3 regions of the Cupriavidus sp. 96C5-1 genome follow, and region 1 is predicted to be linked to each of the others. Evidence: predicted binding sites of a transcription regulator. Region 1 holds the regulator's gene; each other region holds the start of a gene.

Evidence for each region. Region 1 encodes sigma-54, which starts transcription at its own class of promoters, with help from an activator protein. Its sites were predicted from a motif close to TGGCANGNAANCTGCTTT; they were not measured.
Region 2: a site for sigma-54 is predicted at 1,009-1,026, ahead of AC3FOF_RS32840 (phenol hydroxylase subunit). Genes of this name have one in related genera too.
Region 3: a site for sigma-54 is predicted at 2,162-2,179, ahead of AC3FOF_RS14655 (GTP cyclohydrolase II). Genes of this name have one in related genera too.

Annotation. Positions count from the first base shown of each region.
Region 1 covers NZ_JBYOJU010000019.1:103,919-109,141, forward strand. Annotated here, with positions in the region: gene ptsN (PTS IIA-like nitrogen regulatory protein PtsN) at 1-341, opposite strand, end outside; gene hpf (ribosome hibernation-promoting factor, HPF/YfiA family) at 730-1,080, opposite strand; gene AC3FOF_RS21050 (RNA polymerase factor sigma-54) at 1,130-2,605, opposite strand; gene lptB (LPS export ABC transporter ATP-binding protein) at 2,744-3,529, opposite strand; gene lptA (lipopolysaccharide transport periplasmic protein LptA) at 3,573-4,217, opposite strand; gene lptC (LPS export ABC transporter periplasmic protein LptC) at 4,399-5,031, opposite strand; gene AC3FOF_RS21070 (KpsF/GutQ family sugar-phosphate isomerase) at 5,054-5,223, opposite strand, start outside.
Region 2 covers NZ_JBYOJU010000039.1:68,052-73,274, reverse strand. Annotated here, with positions in the region: gene poxR (phenol degradation transcriptional regulator PoxR) at 1-603, shown strand, start outside; gene AC3FOF_RS32840 (phenol hydroxylase subunit) at 1,060-1,278, shown strand; gene AC3FOF_RS32835 (aromatic/alkene monooxygenase hydroxylase subunit beta) at 1,351-2,346, shown strand; gene AC3FOF_RS32830 (MmoB/DmpM family protein) at 2,357-2,641, shown strand; gene AC3FOF_RS32825 (aromatic/alkene/methane monooxygenase hydroxylase/oxygenase subunit alpha) at 2,709-4,223, shown strand; gene AC3FOF_RS32820 (phenol hydroxylase subunit P4) at 4,280-4,639, shown strand; gene AC3FOF_RS32815 (NADH:ubiquinone reductase (Na(+)-transporting) subunit F) at 4,696-5,223, shown strand, end outside.
Region 3 covers NZ_JBYOJU010000011.1:43,831-49,053, reverse strand. Annotated here, with positions in the region: gene AC3FOF_RS14660 (URC4/urg3 family protein) at 1-873, opposite strand, end outside; gene AC3FOF_RS14655 (GTP cyclohydrolase II) at 870-2,108, opposite strand; gene AC3FOF_RS14650 (acyltransferase family protein) at 2,366-3,469, opposite strand; gene AC3FOF_RS14645 (hypothetical protein) at 3,795-3,983, shown strand; gene AC3FOF_RS14640 (hypothetical protein) at 4,128-4,655, opposite strand; gene AC3FOF_RS14635 (MGDG synthase family glycosyltransferase) at 4,657-5,223, opposite strand, start outside.

The DNA.
Region 1 (5,223 bases):
AGATGCTGCTGGGTAGCCTGTTCAGGCACCAGCAGGAAGATCAGCAGCGCCACCGGCTTGCCGTCGGGAGATTCAAAGGGGATGGGCTCGGCCAGGCGCATGAATGCGGCCAGCGGCTGCTTCAGCCCCTTGATACGGCCGTGCGGGATCGCAACCCCGGCACCCAGGCCGGTGGATCCCAGCGACTCGCGGGCGAACAGGTTGTCGGTCACTGTCGCGCGCGCTACGCCATGGTTGTTCTCGAAGAGGAGCCCGGCCTGTTCGAACACGCGCTTCTTGCTGGTGACGGTGACGTCGAGGTTGATGTTGCCGGGTGGCAGCAATTTAGCCAAACGATTCATGTGGAATGCGCAGGGTTTTCTGGTAAGCGGGCCCCGGGGCAGGCGGCGTCCCGACGGGCTAAATGAATATAGACACCAAGGCCCGTGGTGCCACCGGTGGTCCCCATGCCGGTGCCGGGCGTCTGGCCATTATAGAGCAGGCCTGCCCCCGCCTTGTGCATTGCAATAGCCGATGCGCGGTAGCGGTGCCGCGCGCGCGGAAAAATGACCGGACCAAGGATCTATGTATTGCGCAGCATACACCGGGAGGGATGCCTTGCGGAATCCCCCGCGGGCCTGCTGGCAAGCAGGGAAGCGGCGGACGCAAAAAAGCCGCGCAACGGCGCGGCTTTATTCCGGTTTCAAGGGACTGACACCGGCGGCCCGGTCCGTGGGCCGCCAGGCACGGTCATTGCTGCATCTGCGATGCGGCCATCTGGTACTTGACCGCTTCGCGGTCATGGCTTTGCACGCGATCCTTGTGGCGAATCACCTGCCGGTCGAGCTTGTCGACTAGCGCGTCGATAGCGGCATACAGGTCTTCGTGATGCGCCTCGACAAAGATGTCCTTGCCCTTGAGATGTAGATTGATTTCCGCGTACTGCCGCCGGTCCTTTTCTTTTGTATTGTCGACAGAGAGCAGCACACTTACGCCAATGACTTGATCGAAATGCCTGACGATACGCTCCAGTTTCGTTTCCACGTACTCACGCAGGGGAGGCGTGATGTCCAAGTGGTGTCCACTGATCTTGAAGTTCATAGCGTTTCTCCTTCTGAAAGAGCTGCATCAGGCAGGCGACGCAGCTCGGCTACAAAGTCTTGCGGAGATTGACGGCAGGAATCTTGAGCGCCTCGCGGTACTTGGCAACGGTACGCCGTGCCACCACGAAGCCTTGCTCGCCGAGCAATTCGGCAATCCGGCTGTCGGACAGGGGATTCCTGGGGTCTTCGGCTCCTATTAATTGCTTGATCAACGCACGAATTGCCGTTGAAGAGGCCGCGCCGCCGGTTTCTGTGGATACGTGACTGCCGAAAAAATACTTCAGCTCGAAAGTCCCCATCGGCGTTGCCATGTATTTATTGGTAGTCACCCGAGAGATGGTGGACTCGTGTAAACCCAGTGTATCGGCAATCTCCCGCAAAACCAAGGGGCGCATCGCAATTTCACCATGGGTGAAGAAGTTCTTTTGACGTTCGACAATAGCTTGTGCGACGCGCAATATCGTATCGAACCTTTGCTGGATGTTCTTGATCAACCAGCGCGCTTCCTGCAGCTTCTGCTGCAATCCGGCCGCGCCCGCGTCGCCTTTTGCACCGCGCAAAATCTGCGCGTACATGTCGTTGATACGTAGCCGCGGCATCACATCCGGGTTGAGCTGGGCGATCCAGCCGCCGCTGATTTTTCTTACGAAAACATCCGGCACGACGAAATCGGCCTCCGGCCGGCTGTATGCGTGGCCCGGATAGGGCGCCAGGGAGCGGATCAGTTCATGCGCGGCCTTGAGTTCGGGCTCGTCCACCTGCAACGCTTTCTTCAGGCGCGTGTAGTCGCGCACCGCGAGCAGTTCCAGGTGGCTGCCGACAATGGTCAGCGCGAGGTCGCGCTGCGGATGCTTCAGACGGCGCAGTTGCAGCGCCAGGCATTCGGCCGCGTTGCGCGCGCCGACGCCAGGCGGGTCGAAGCTCTGCAGCAGGGTCAGGATTGCCTGGATCTCATCGACCTCGAACTCGAGCTCTTCCGGCAGCTCGCTGCATATTTCTTCCAGCGTGGTGCTCAGGTAGCCGTCGTCGTCCAGCGATTCAATCAGGAAGATGGCCAGCCCCTTGTCGCGCAGCGAAATCTTGAGCGGCGCGAGCTGTTCCATCAGGTGTTCGCGCAGCGTGGGCTCGGCGTCGCGCAGCTGCATCGGCGTTTTTTCATCGTCGTCGCCCTGCGGGCGGCGGGCGAAGTCGTCGAGGCTCCAGTCGTTGCCATAGTCCTCGCCGCTGTCGCTGTAGCCGTCTTCTGCTTCGGGGGCGCCGTCGGGGCGGTTCTCGCTGGTGCCCTGGCCGTCGGCCGGCGCCGGCGCCGGCGCGCTTTGCAGGTTGACGGAGCCATCCGAGGACACGCGCAACGGGCTTTCGATCCAGTCGTTTTCGCGTTCGAGCAGCGGATTCTCGGTCAGTGCCTGTTCCACTTCCTGCTGCAGCTCGAGCGTGGACAGTTGCAGCAGCCGGATCGACTGCTGGAGTTGCGGCGTGAGAGCGAGATGCTGCGAGAGGCGGAGCTGTAGCGACGGTTTCATGCGGCCTATTTTATGCCCAACTCCCGGACTGGTGGAACGGAAATTGCTATCGCTGGTGTCGCCGTGATCGATTGCACGCTAAAAGGCGACAGTGGAGCCACGCATGCACAGGTGCGCGGCCGGTGCCGCGCGGCATCCCTACATGCGGAAATTCTCGCCCAGGTAGACCTTGCGCACCGATTCGTTGGCAATGATGTCCTCGGGCTGGCCAGCGGCCAGCACCGCGCCTTCGCTGATGATGTAGGCGTGGTCGCAGATGCCCAGCGTTTCGCGCACATTGTGGTCGGTGATCAGCACGCCGATATTGCGCGCCTTGAGGAAGCTGACGATGCGCTGGATTTCGCCAACCGCGATCGGGTCGACGCCGGCGAAGGGTTCGTCGAGCAGGATGAAACGCGGGGCAGAGGCAAGGGCGCGGGCGATCTCCACGCGGCGGCGCTCGCCGCCGGACAGCGACAGCGCCGGGTTGTCGCGCAGGTGGGCAATCTGCAGGTCGTCCAGCAGGGTGTCCAGCCGGCGCTCGATCTCGGCCTTGCCAAGCGGCTTGCCGTTGTCGAGCTGCAGTTCCAGCACCGCGCGGATGTTTTCCTGCACGTTGAGCTTGCGGAACACCGACGCTTCCTGCGGCAGGTAGGACAGGCCCATGCGTGCCCGCTCGTGGATGGCGAGGCCGCTGATGTGCTTGTCGTCGAGCACGATGTCGCCCTCGTCCAGCGCCACCAGTCCAACGATCATGTAGAACGAAGTGGTCTTGCCCGCGCCGTTGGGGCCGAGCAGGCCCACCACCTCGCCGCTCTTCACGTCGAGGGACACGTCCTTGACCACCGTGCGCGAGCCGTAGCGCTTCTTCAGGTGGCGCACGACCAGCGTGCTGCTGTCCTTCAGGGTGGCGGGCTGGGACGGTGCGGTTTGGGTAGCGGTCATGAAGGCGGAATCCGTGGATCGGGGCGACGCTTCGGCGTCGGGGTCAGGGATTGACGGGAGCGGGTGCTGGCTTGAGTTGCACCGGGCTGCCGGCGGCGCCGCTGGCGGGCTGTTCCTGGCGTGGCGACAACACCGCGCGCACGCGTCCGGACGGGCTGCCCGCCGTTGCATTCTCGGCGCCGCCGGTGGCGGTGTAGAACTCGTTGCGGCTGTCGTAGGTGATCAACGCGCCGCGGATTTCATCCACCAGTTTGGCGCCGGCCAGGCGCGCCATGCGGGCGCGGCCGATCAGCTTGGACAGTTCCTGCTTGCCGTCGTATTCGATGCGGTCGCCCCAGCCGTCGATGTATTCGTCGACATTGTCGCGTTTCTGGCGGATATAGGCCTGCTTGGCGCCCTTGGAGGTCGCCACCGCGTACTGGTAGCCCTCGGGGTCGGTGCGGACTTCGGCCGCGTCGGATTTCAGCACCATGGTGCCCTTGGTCAGCACCACGTTGCCGGTCAGTACATAGACCTGCTTGACGTCGTCGTAGCTGGCGTTGTCGGCCTCCAGCACCAGCGGCTTATCGCGGTCGGCTTTTTCGGCGCTGGCGGGTGTGGCCAGCGTGAGGCCGAGGACGGCTGCCAGCGTCAGCAATGCAGCAGTGCTGCGGCGGCGACAGGACGATGTCGTCAGGAATGGATTCATGTTGGCGTGATGGCGGTTTGCGCGGACGGCTCTGGCCCGCGGGCGGCTTTGTTTCCTGGCGACCGTTCCCTGATGAAGCCGGCGGGGCTGCGCAGACGGTACCGGAATCGGTATTGTCTGCGCCCGCACGCCTGGCCATGCTTTGCTTCATCTGGCAACAGCCTCTCGGATCTTGGTCTTGTCAGGGGTTCTTCGCTGGGCTCGCCGGCGGTGGCACCGTAATGATGGTGCCGCGTACATTACCCAGCAATTGTACTTCCCGGGTGACATTGTTGAAGATCAGGCCGTTGGCGGTCATCACCGACGGACCGCGGGTCAGTCTGACAGCCTTGTCGGTCTTGACGATGTCATCGTTGATCAGCACCTGGAAATATTCCGAGGCGGCGGTCATCTGAGGATCCTTGGCGGCTTCGGGACCCTGCGCGCGCACGATGAAGGCGTTGCCGAACAGGTCTATCACCGAGCCTTCCGCGTTCATCGTGCCGCGGTCGGAGTGGCCGGTGACGGGCGGGCGGCCGATCTCGTAGGCGCGCATGGCCGGGCGCGTCACCGCGTAGGTCTGGTCGTCCTCGAAGTGGATCATCTTGTCGCCGGTGAACCGCATCTTGGTGTTCCCGTCCTCGGCAAGCTCGGTGGCGGAGAAGCGGATCATGTAGTAATCGGGCTCGTGCTTCTTGCCCACCGGCCCCGCGGTGCTTTCGCGCGGCGAATTGACCTGCACCAGCCAGAAAGTGCTGCCGGCCACCAGCGCCATCAGCAGCAGGGGCAGGATGCGCATCGCAAGCCGGCTCAGGGAGGACAGGAAATCCCGCATAGGTCGTGGCTAGCCTCGGATATCAGATGACCTTGGCGCGGGTCAGGTCGTGGATGTGCAGGGCGCCGACCAGGCGCTGGTCCGCATCGACCACCAGCATCTGGTTGATACGGTTCGCCTCCATGACCTGAACGGCCTCGACCGCGAGCTGGTCCGGGCCCACCGTGTGCGGCGAGCGGTGCATCACCTCGC
Region 2 (5,223 bases), on a different contig from region 1:
CGGCTGGTGGCCGCCACCAATGTGGACCTGGCCGAGGCGGTCAGGCAGGGCACCTTCCGCAAGGACCTGTACTACCGGCTCAACGTCTATCCCGTCACCATCCCGCCGCTGCGCGAACGGCTCGACGACATCCGCCTGCTGGTGGAACGCTTCGTCGCCCGCTACGGCGCGCGCCACGGCAAGAAGATCGTCGGCATCACCGACCGCGCGCTGGCCGAACTGCGCCGCTACGACTGGCCGGGCAATGTGCGCGAACTGGAGAACGTGATCGAGCGCGGGGTGATCCTGGCCTGCAACGGCGGCCAGATCTCCGCGGACCACCTGTTCCTTCCCACCAGCGCGCCGCCCGCCATGGACACCGCGCCACGCCTGGGCGCCGGAGGCACCTTGCCGGAACTGCGCGAGGCCGCGGTGCACGGCTTGCTCGATCATATGGCCGAGCAGCAACTCGCGCTGGGCGATGTCGAGACGGTGCTGATGGAAGCCGCGATGCAGCGCGCCAGCGGCAACATGAGCCAGGCGGCGCGGCTGCTCGGCATCACGCGGCCGCAGCTTGCCTATCGCTGGAAGACGCGCGGCGTGCGGAGTACAGGCGAGTCCTGACGCGGCACATGGATCGCCATGCGGCGCGCCTTCGGGCGCGCCGTTTTCTTTGCGCGCGCGTGGCCAGGCCGCCTGTTCGCCGGTTTGATCATTTGATGAAGGGGGTGTCGGCGCGCCCGGCAGGCGGCTATCCCCGCATGCTGCGCCGCATGCGCGCGCCATCCCCGCAATCCATTGGCGCCGGCGTTGCCACGGCGCCTGTGCTGCTGCGGCGCGGAAGACGTTCCGGATCCTGGCGTGCTGACCGCAAACCGCCGCCTGGCGCGGCTTTTGATCATTTGATCAAGTGCTGCCCGCAGGTTCATCAATTGATGGACACGCGGCGCCGGGATCGCTTCGGGTAAACGCGCAAGCCAACGCCGCTCCATGTCCCGCTCTCCTTGTGCCGCCGTTGATTGCGGCTGCTGGCACGCTCTTCGCAATAGAACGCCTACAAGCCATGCGAAGGAGCGCGCCATGATCAACCAGTCGGTCCCCTTGTTCGAATCCACGCCCAGGTATGTACGCGTCGACGGCCGCACGCCCGAGGGCTTCGTGCAGTTCGCGTTCAGCGTGGCGGACCCCGAGCTCAACGTCGAGCTGATCATGCCCGAGCCGATGTTCGAGGCCTTCTGCAGCGTCAACCACGTGCGCTTCCTGCCGCCGGAGATACCGGCGCTCGAACAGGACGACTGAGCGCGGGCCGCGAGCGCCGCCATCCGGCATACCCCCCACATAGAAAAACAGCACGAACCAGGAGACCAAGCGATGCAAGTCGATATCAAGACCCAGCAGATCCAGCCGCTGCGCCAGACCTACGGCCACGTGGCGCGCCGTTTCGGCGACAAGCCGGCCTCGCGCTACCAGGAGGCGACCTACGATGTGCAATCGGAAGTCAACTTCCACTACCGCCCCACCTGGGACCCGCGCTACGCGATCTACGACAAGCGCCGCACCGCTGTCGTGATGGAAGACTGGTACGCGCTGAAGGACCCGCGCCAGTACTTCTACGGCGCCTATGTGACCGCGCGCGGCCGCCAGCAGGATGCCACCGAGAAGAGCTTCGCCTTCGTGGAAAAGCGCGGCCTGCTGCAGGCGCTGCCGGCCGAATGGCAGGACCGCCTGGCCGACGGCCTGCTGCCGCTGCGCCATGTGGAGTGGGGCGCCAACATGAACAATTTCTATTGCGCGGACTATGGCTGGGGCACGGCCATTACCCAGGCCTGCACCTACTGCGCGATGGACCGCCTGGGCATTGCCCAATACCTGTCGCGCATCGGCATGCTGCTGGACGGCAATACCGGCGTGGCGCTGGAACGCGCCAAGGTGGCCTGGATGGAGAGTGCCGCCTGGCAGCCGCTGCGCCGCTTTGTCGAGCACAGCTTTGTGATCGAAGACTGGTTCGAGACCTTCGTCGCCCAGAACCTGGTGCTTGACGGCCTGCTGTACCCGCTGGTCTACCAGCACGCCGACGCCGCCATCGTGCGTGCCTGCGGCACCGGGCTGGCGGTACTGACCGAGTTCATGAACGACTGGCGGGAGGAACACGCACGCTGGGTCGACTCGGTGATCCAGACCGCCGCCGCCGAATCCGACGCCAACCGCGCGCTGCTGTCGGGCTGGGCCCGCGCCGCGCGCACGCAAGTGGGCCAGGCGCTGGTGCCGGTGGCCGACACGCTGCTGGGCGAGGGCGGCGAGCAGATGGTCGCGCTGTGCCTGGAGCAGTTCGACGTGCGCCTGCACAAGCTTGGCCTTGCCGCCTGAGGAGCCCGCCATGACCGCAAACGCCATTGCCAACGTCTATATCGCCCTGCAGAGCAACGACGACACCCGTCCCATCATCGAAGCCATCACCGAGGCCAACCCGCACGCCGTGGTGTCGCAGTTTCCCGCCATGGTGAAGATCGACGCGCCGGGGCACCTGACCATCGTGCGCGGCCTGGTCTCGGAAAAGCTCGGACGCGAGTGGGACCTGCAGGAGATCCACCTGAACCTGATCTCGCTGTCGGGAAACATCGACGAAGACGACGACGCCTTCACCCTGCACTGGAACGCCTGAGACAGCCCGACCACACAGCCCGGCAAAACCGCCCGCCGGCGGCCCCGGCAAAGACAACGGAGACATCATGGACGCACGCAAGAAACTCAACCTGCGCGAGAAGTACGCGACGATGACGCGCGATCTCGGCTGGGAGACCACCTACGAACCGATGGACAAGGTCTTCCCCTACGACAAGTACGAAGGCATCAAGATCCATGACTGGGACAAATGGGAAGACCCGTTCCGCATGACCATGGATGCCTACTGGAAGTACCAGTCGGAGAAGGAGCGCAAGCTGTACGCGATCATCGACTCCTTCGTGCAGAACAACGGCCACCTCAATGTCTCGGACCCGCGCTACCTGAACGCGCTGCGCCTGTTCCTGACCGGCGTGACCCCGCTCGAGTACGCGGCGCACCGCGGTTATGCCCACCTCGGGCGGCACTTCCGCGGCGCCGGCGCGCGCGTGGCGGCGCAGATGCAGTCGATCGACGAGCTGCGCCATGCCCAGACGCAGATGCACACGCTGTCGGTCTACAACAAGTATTTCCACGGCTTCGGCGAGTGGCAGCACATGCACGACCGGGTCTGGTACCTGTCGGTGCCCAAGTCCTACTTCGAGGACGCCATGAGCGCGGGGCCGTTCGAGTTCATTACCGCGATCTCGTTCTCCTTCGAATATGTGCTGACCAACCTGCTGTTCATGCCCTTCATGTCCGGCGCGGCCTACAACGGCGACATGGCCACGGTGACTTTCGGCTTCTCCGCGCAGTCCGACGAATCGCGCCACATGACGCTGGGCCTGGAGGTGGTGAAGTTCCTTTGCCAGCAGGACCCGGACAATATCCCCATCCTGCAGAAATGGCTGGACAAATGGTTCTGGCGCGGCTTCCGCCTGCTCACCCTGGTCGGCATGATGATGGACTACATGCTGCCCAAGCGCGTGATGTCGTGGGCCGAGGCCTGGGAGATGTACTTCGAGCAGGCCGGCGGGGCGCTGTTCAAGGACCTGGAGCGCTACGGCCTGCGCATGCCCAAGTACCACGAGACGGCGACCAAGACCAAGGACCGCATCACGCACGAAGCGTGGGGCACCTTCTACAACTATGCCGGCGCGGCCGGCTTCCATACCTGGGTGCCCAAGGCCGACGAGATGGCATGGCTCACCGAGAAGTATCCCGACACCTTCGCGCGCTACTACAAGCCGCGGCTCGATTACTGGCAGGAGCGCCAGCAGGCCGGCGAGCGGTTCTACAACGGTACGCTGCCGATGCTCTGCCAGACCTGCCAGATCCCGATGGTGTTCTCGGAGCCCGACGACCCCACCCAGACCTGCTACCGCGAGAGCAGCTACCACGGCATGAAGTTCCACTTCTGCTCGGACGGCTGCAAGGACATCTTCGACGGCGAGCCGGAGAAGTACGCCCAGGCCTGGCTGCCCGTGCACCAGATCTACCAGGGCAACTGCGGCGGCGCCTCGCTGGAGGACGTGCTCAAGTGGTACCGCCTCAACCCCGGCGCGGACAACCTCGACTTCGAGGGCTCGCAGGACCAGAAGAACTGGAATGCGTGGAAAGGCGTGCCGGGCACCGCCGCCTGAGCGGCGGGCAGGCCGGAAATAAAAGACAAGACGAAACAAGAGATAAGGAGACAACCATGTCAGTCGTATCCATTGGCCCCTACGCGTTCGAGGCGGCGGACCGTGAATCCGCATTCCACGGCAACCGCTTGCTCTATATCGGCTGGGACCGCCACCTACTGTTCTGCGCGCCGCATTGCTTCCCCTTTCCTCCGGCGATGCGCATGCGCGACGTGGTGGAGAACGTGCTGCCCGGCGTCTATGGCTACCACCCCGACTTTGCCCGCATCGACTGGAGCCGCGTGGAATGGCTGCGCGGCAGCGAGCCCTGGCAGCCGGACCTCGATCGCACGCTGGAGGAGAACGGCCTGGGCCACAAGGCGGTGATCCGCTTCCGCACGCCGGGGCTGGATGGCATCGCGGGCAGCTGCAGCTGATCCGCCGCCGCGGCTGGAACGACCAGAAGGACCAGAAGGACCAGAAGGAGACCAAGATGTATTCCCTGACCATTGAACCGATCGGACAGACCATCCCGATCGCGCCGGGCCAGACCGTGCTGGATGCCTGCCTGCGCAATGGTGTGTGGCTGCCTCACGCTTGCTGCCACGGGCTGTGCGCCACCTGCAAGGTGCAGGTGGTGGAGGGCGAATTCGAGCATGGCGAGGCCTCCAGCTTCGCGCTGATGGATTTCGAGCGAGACGGCGGGCAGTGCCTGGCCTGCTGCGCCACCGCGCAGTCCGACATGGTGATCGAGGCCGACATCGAGGAAGATGCCGACGCCCTTGGCCTGCCGCTGGCGGACTATCGCGCCGAAGTGGTGGAGACGCGGGACCTGACGCCGACCATCCGCGGCATCTGGCTGCGCGTGGAGGGCGCCGCCGCCGCGGCCTTCCAGGCCGGCCAGTACCTCAACCTGCAGGTGCCGGGCTGCGATCAGCCGCGCGCCTTCTCGCTGGCCAACCGGCCGGGCGACGACCTGGTGGAGCTGCACGTGCGGCGCGTCGAGGGCGGGCAGGCCACC
Region 3 (5,223 bases), on a different contig from region 1:
CGAGACGCCTTCCAGGCTGATGCGCCCCGGCCACACCGGCCCCAGCGCCACCAGTAGCGTGGTGAGCACGTAGCCGGCCTCGATCTGGCCGTCGACGGCATGGGCCTTGAGGTAGTCGTACAGGTTGCCCAGCCGCGCCGGTGTGCCGAACACGGCCGGCGTGGCCTGCGCCACCTCGCCGAGCCGCCGCAGCAGCCCGGCGCGCCCCTCCAGCCCCACCAGCGGATTGTGCTGCGCCACCTGGAAAGCGGTGGCGATGGTGGACGCATCGATCCGCCTCAGCCGCTCGGCGTCGGCGCGCAGCGGCTGGCCCGATTCGGCCGAAAAGCCACCCCGAGCGAACAGGTCGAAGCTGGCGACGCCAAGCCCTTCGGAGCGGGTCAGCGACAAATCGCTGGCCGGGTCGCGGTAACGCCAGCCCGGGCCGGCCCCGGCATCCAGCAGTACGCTGGGAATCACCAGGTCGATGCCGATGCGGGCGCGCTCCTCGCGATCGGACTCGCCGGACAGCCCGCCGCGTTCGCACAGGATCTGCCAGCGGTCCCGCTTCTCGCCCGGGCCACCGCTTTCGAAGTGCCGCCAGCGGCTGTGGTAGGGCACGTTGAGGTCGGGATAGCGCTGGCGGATGGTGGTCGCGACGTAATCGGCGACCGCCGGAATCCGCTCCGGATGCCAGGTAAACAGCCCGGATGCGCCAGCCGCCACGTGATCCGTCACCGCGGCGCAACGGGTGCGCACCGCGTGGCCGGTCAGCAGTGCCGCGGCGGGATGGCCGGGAGGCACTGGACAGGCCCAGCCGGCGCGGTCCTCCGCGCCATGCGCGGAAGCTTTCGGGCCGCCATCCGGCGGGCCCGCTTCGGGTGTCTCGTTCATTCGTCCAATCCCCTACCCTTGGCCAGTGCGAGTTCTTCCGCATCCGGCGGGGTATAGCTCGTGAAATAGCCGGCCGCCACCTTGGCGTCGATTTCCACGCGGGCGTCGGCCGGAATCAGCGCATCGGGAATCGCCACCTGCTCGACCACCTCGATACCCTGGGCTGTCAGCGCCCCGTGCTTCATATTGCTCATCGAAGCCCAGCGATCGATACGCTTGATGCCGAGCCAGTGGAACACATCGGGCATAAGCTCCTGGAAGCGCATGTCCTGCACGCCCGCCACGCATTCCGTGCGGGCAAAATAAGTCTCGGCGCGGTCGCCACCCACCTGGCGCTTGCGGGCGTTGTAGACCAGGAACTTGGTCACTTCTCCCAGCGCACGGCCCTCCTTGCGGTTATAGACCACCAGGCCCACCCCGCCCTGCTGGGCCATCTCGATGCAAACCTCGATGCCGTGCGCCAGGTAGGGCCGGCAAGTGCAGATATCGGAGCCGAACACATCGGAGCCGTTGCATTCGTCATGCACGCGGCATGCCACCTTGGTCTCGGGCTTGCCAAGCTGGCCGACATCGCCGAAGAAGTACAACGTCATGCCCCCGATCGGTGGCAGGAACACCTTCAGGTCCGGCCGGGTCACCAGTTCGGGAAACATGCCGCTGGTCTGCTCGAACAGGCTGCGGCGCAGCATGCTTTCCTTGATATCGAAGCGGCGCGCCAGCCCGGGCAGGTACCAGACCGGATCGATCGCCGCCTTGGTGACGCGCACGTCGCCGTTGGCATGCAGGATGTGGCCATCCGGCTTGAGGCGGCCGGCAGCGATGGCGCCCATCAGTTCGGGCATATTGATGTGGGCCCGCGTAACGGCGATCGACGGGCGGATATCGATGCCCGCCGCGATCCGGTCGGCGAAGGCGCTGGACACCAGGTGGCCCCAGGGATCGAGCGAGACGATCTTGTCCGGATCGCTCCATTGCGGATGGGGTCCGATGCTTTCGGCCGGGGCGGTATCGGTGAGGTCGGCGCGATGGTCGCGCTGCAGCTTGCCGGAGGCCACCGCCAGCGCCCGGTACACCGCGTAGGCCCCGGAATGGGTGCCGATCACATTGCGCTGCGCCGGATTGGTCAGGCTGGCGATCACGGGACCGCGCTCCGCCGCGCTGACGGCCCCCCAGTGGATGGGCTCGGCCGGCTTGTCGCGGCGCGCGTGCGAGGTCAGGACGATATGGTCGGACATGGCAGCCTCGGAACGGGAATCCTGACCAAACGGTCAGGTTTGCAATTCCATAGTAGGCAACCTTCGTGCCATATCCCAATGCTCGTTTCCACCCTGTGTTGCATGCCGCACCATGTGGCGGCGCACCGGGAGCGTGCGTGCGATCCTGCCCACTGGCCGGGGATGGTGCACAGGCACCATGTGAAAGCGGCACCCGCCCGCCGGGGCCGGGTGCCGCGTGGACGCGACCGGATGCGCCGGGAAGCCGGCAGGAAACGTCAGGTCGACTGCTGCCGCTGGACCGGCCGCGGGCGTGCCGGCCACAGTGCCAGGCGCAGGCTCCGCAGCGGCGCGCCGCTCTCCACGTAGCGGTGGAACACGGCGCCGGCGCCATTGCTAAGCGCCCATGCCAGCACCATGCCAAGTGCATTGAGAACTGGCTGGTGCGGTACGAGATGGAATACCAGGGCGTTCACGACCAGGCAGACCGGAAAATGCACCAGGAAGACCGAATAGGAAATACGCCCGAAAAATGCCAGTCCCCGCGCCCGCGGCCAGTGTTCGAGCCAGCCGCCGCGCCGTGCCGCGCCAAGCAGCAAGGCAACGGCCAGCGCCACGGCGATGCGCAGCCGGAAGTCCAGGATCAGCGCCGCCACCACCACGGCACCGAGCACCAGCAGCGCCACCGGCGAACGCTCCGGCGCGGAGACCCAGAACGCCAGCGTGCCGAGGCCATAGGCACCGAAGAAGTAGATCGCCCAGACATCCCAGGCCGCATTGCGGTTGAACCAGAACAGCGACGCCAGCACCAGCCCCGCCACCGTCAGCGTACCCAGCTGGCTGCCGCCAAACTCGAACCATTGCGCGCAGCGGCGCGCCGCCCACAGGGCGACAATCAGCAACGCGAACAACTGCAGGTCGATCGCCACATACCAGACTCCGGCCGACAGCGCGTCGAAATCGAGCAGGTTGTGCAGCAACAGCACATGCGCCAGGAACTGATGCAAGCCCGGTGCGGAAGGAATGGAATCATGCTGCATCCAGGTGCGTGCGATGGCCGCACCGGCAATGGCAATCAGGATAGCCACCGTATAAGGCACCACCAGCTTCTGGTAGCGGCGCCAGATCGCCAGCAAGGGATGCGGCACCACCAGATGCCCGCCGGGCGCCAGGCTGCGCGCCGCCAGGAAACCGCTGATCACCAGGAAGACCTGCACCGCGATACGCGCGTATTGCGAGAGCCAGTCGAGCAGATCGGGCGCCAGCACGTGGGCCGCATCGGACATGGGGCCGTAGAAAGCAAGATGGTGCAGCACGATCAGTTGCGAACTGAGCGCTTTCAGAGCGTCGATGCACGCCATGCGCGAAGGACGGGGGCTCATTCCCATTTGTTATAAGAATGCTACAAAGTACATGAGAAGCGGATTCTACTCCTGTGCGATCGCGCTGCGCGCCAAGGCGGGATATCGTGCCCCGCTGTGGCGGGTAAGGTACATGGTGGAGCCCCTCATTGCATTTTGCCGGGACGCGATCTCGCACCGGCCCCGGCCTGCTGGCGCCGCCAACGCCGGGCTGCGCGGGCTCAGCACGGAGATCGCCTTGCCCCTTGCCGTAAGCAAACTGTCATGTAACAGACCTATGGTAGGAGATCCCCCCCTGCATCGCCGATGCGGTGCAGATTTCTGGCGTCACTTACCGGAGGCCACTATGTCGGTCAGGCTCAGGTGCTGGTCCGAAGACGGCGAGGAAATCATCGACGTACCGCAATCCCAATTGATTTCGCAGTTCGCGCCACATGGCACAACGCCGCCGCCCAAACAACCGGTCGAGGCGGAAGACGTGTCGATAAAATGGACGATGCCGGACGATCCAGACAGTTTTGGCGATTTCGCGTAGCAGGCCCAGGTTTCATCTGCAAAAAGGCCCGCTTGCGCGGGCCTGCCTCTGAGGCTTGCTGCGGCAGATCTTCAGCGCCCGCGCCGCTCGGGAAACCAAAGCGGCTGTCGGCCAGAGCGCCGTGCGTCGACCGGGAACCCGAAACTAGCGCGCGCCCGACACCCTGCACGACAACCGGAAAAGCGCCGCGGCCGCCGCCAGCGACACCCAGTAATCCGTCGGCGCACCCGCCCACCAGTGAATATGCCAGGGCACGAAATCCGGCGCGAAGCGGGCTATGCCAAACGCCGGGTTCAGCACGAACCAGAGAAAATCCTCGGTAATCCAGAACACCATGATGCAGGCGATAACCCGCGCCTCGGCCCGCCAGTTCCAGCGCCCGCCGAACAGCAGCGGAAAATGGAAAAACAATGCCACGCAGGGAAATACCCAGGCGTGATAACCGGTCATCGGGCGGCCACCCCAGAATATGTCCAGCAACCAGTGATGCTCGATGCGCCAGGTGGGCAAATTGCCGGCCCACCCCGCGGCCCCCTCGATCTGGATCTCCACATTGGCGAAGAAAAAAGCCAGCAGCAAAGTCCAGGCCACCGTGAGCACAAGCACCAGCGGATGCCGCGGCGGGTAGGCAGGCGCGGCCTCGCGCGAGGCCGACAGGTTCAGGGTGCGCATCTCAGCGTCCCACCGTGGCGGCCGTCACCGCCTGGCCCTGCCGTCCCGCCGGTTCCGTCTGCGCCATCCGCCCCAACACGATTTCCAGCACGCGCCGGGCCGCCGCTGGCTGCCCCAGGGCACGGGCGCGGGCGCGCATCTGGTCGAGCCGGGCCGGTTCCGCCAGCAACAGCCGCACGCGGTATTCCAGAGAAACCAGGTCGACTGCCTTGAGCGCGGCGCCCTGCTCCAGCAGGTAATCTGCGTTGCGCTCTTCCTGCCCGGGAATCGGCGCGTTGACCACCATCGGCACGCCCATCGCCAGGCATTCGGAGGTGGTCAGCCCGCCCGGCTTGGTGATGACCAGGTCGGAACAGGTCATCAGGCGCTCCACCTCGTTGGTGAAGCCAAAGGGAAATAGCCGGCCGGGATGCGCGGCGGCCAGGGTCTTGAGGCGCGCCAGCGCGGTCTCGTTGCGCCCGGCCAGCACGATCAGCTGGAAGTCGTGTTCCAGCCGCATCAGCGCGCCCGCCACCTCGTCCAGCCCGCCAAGACCCGCCCCGCCACCCATCAGCATGATGGTGCGCCG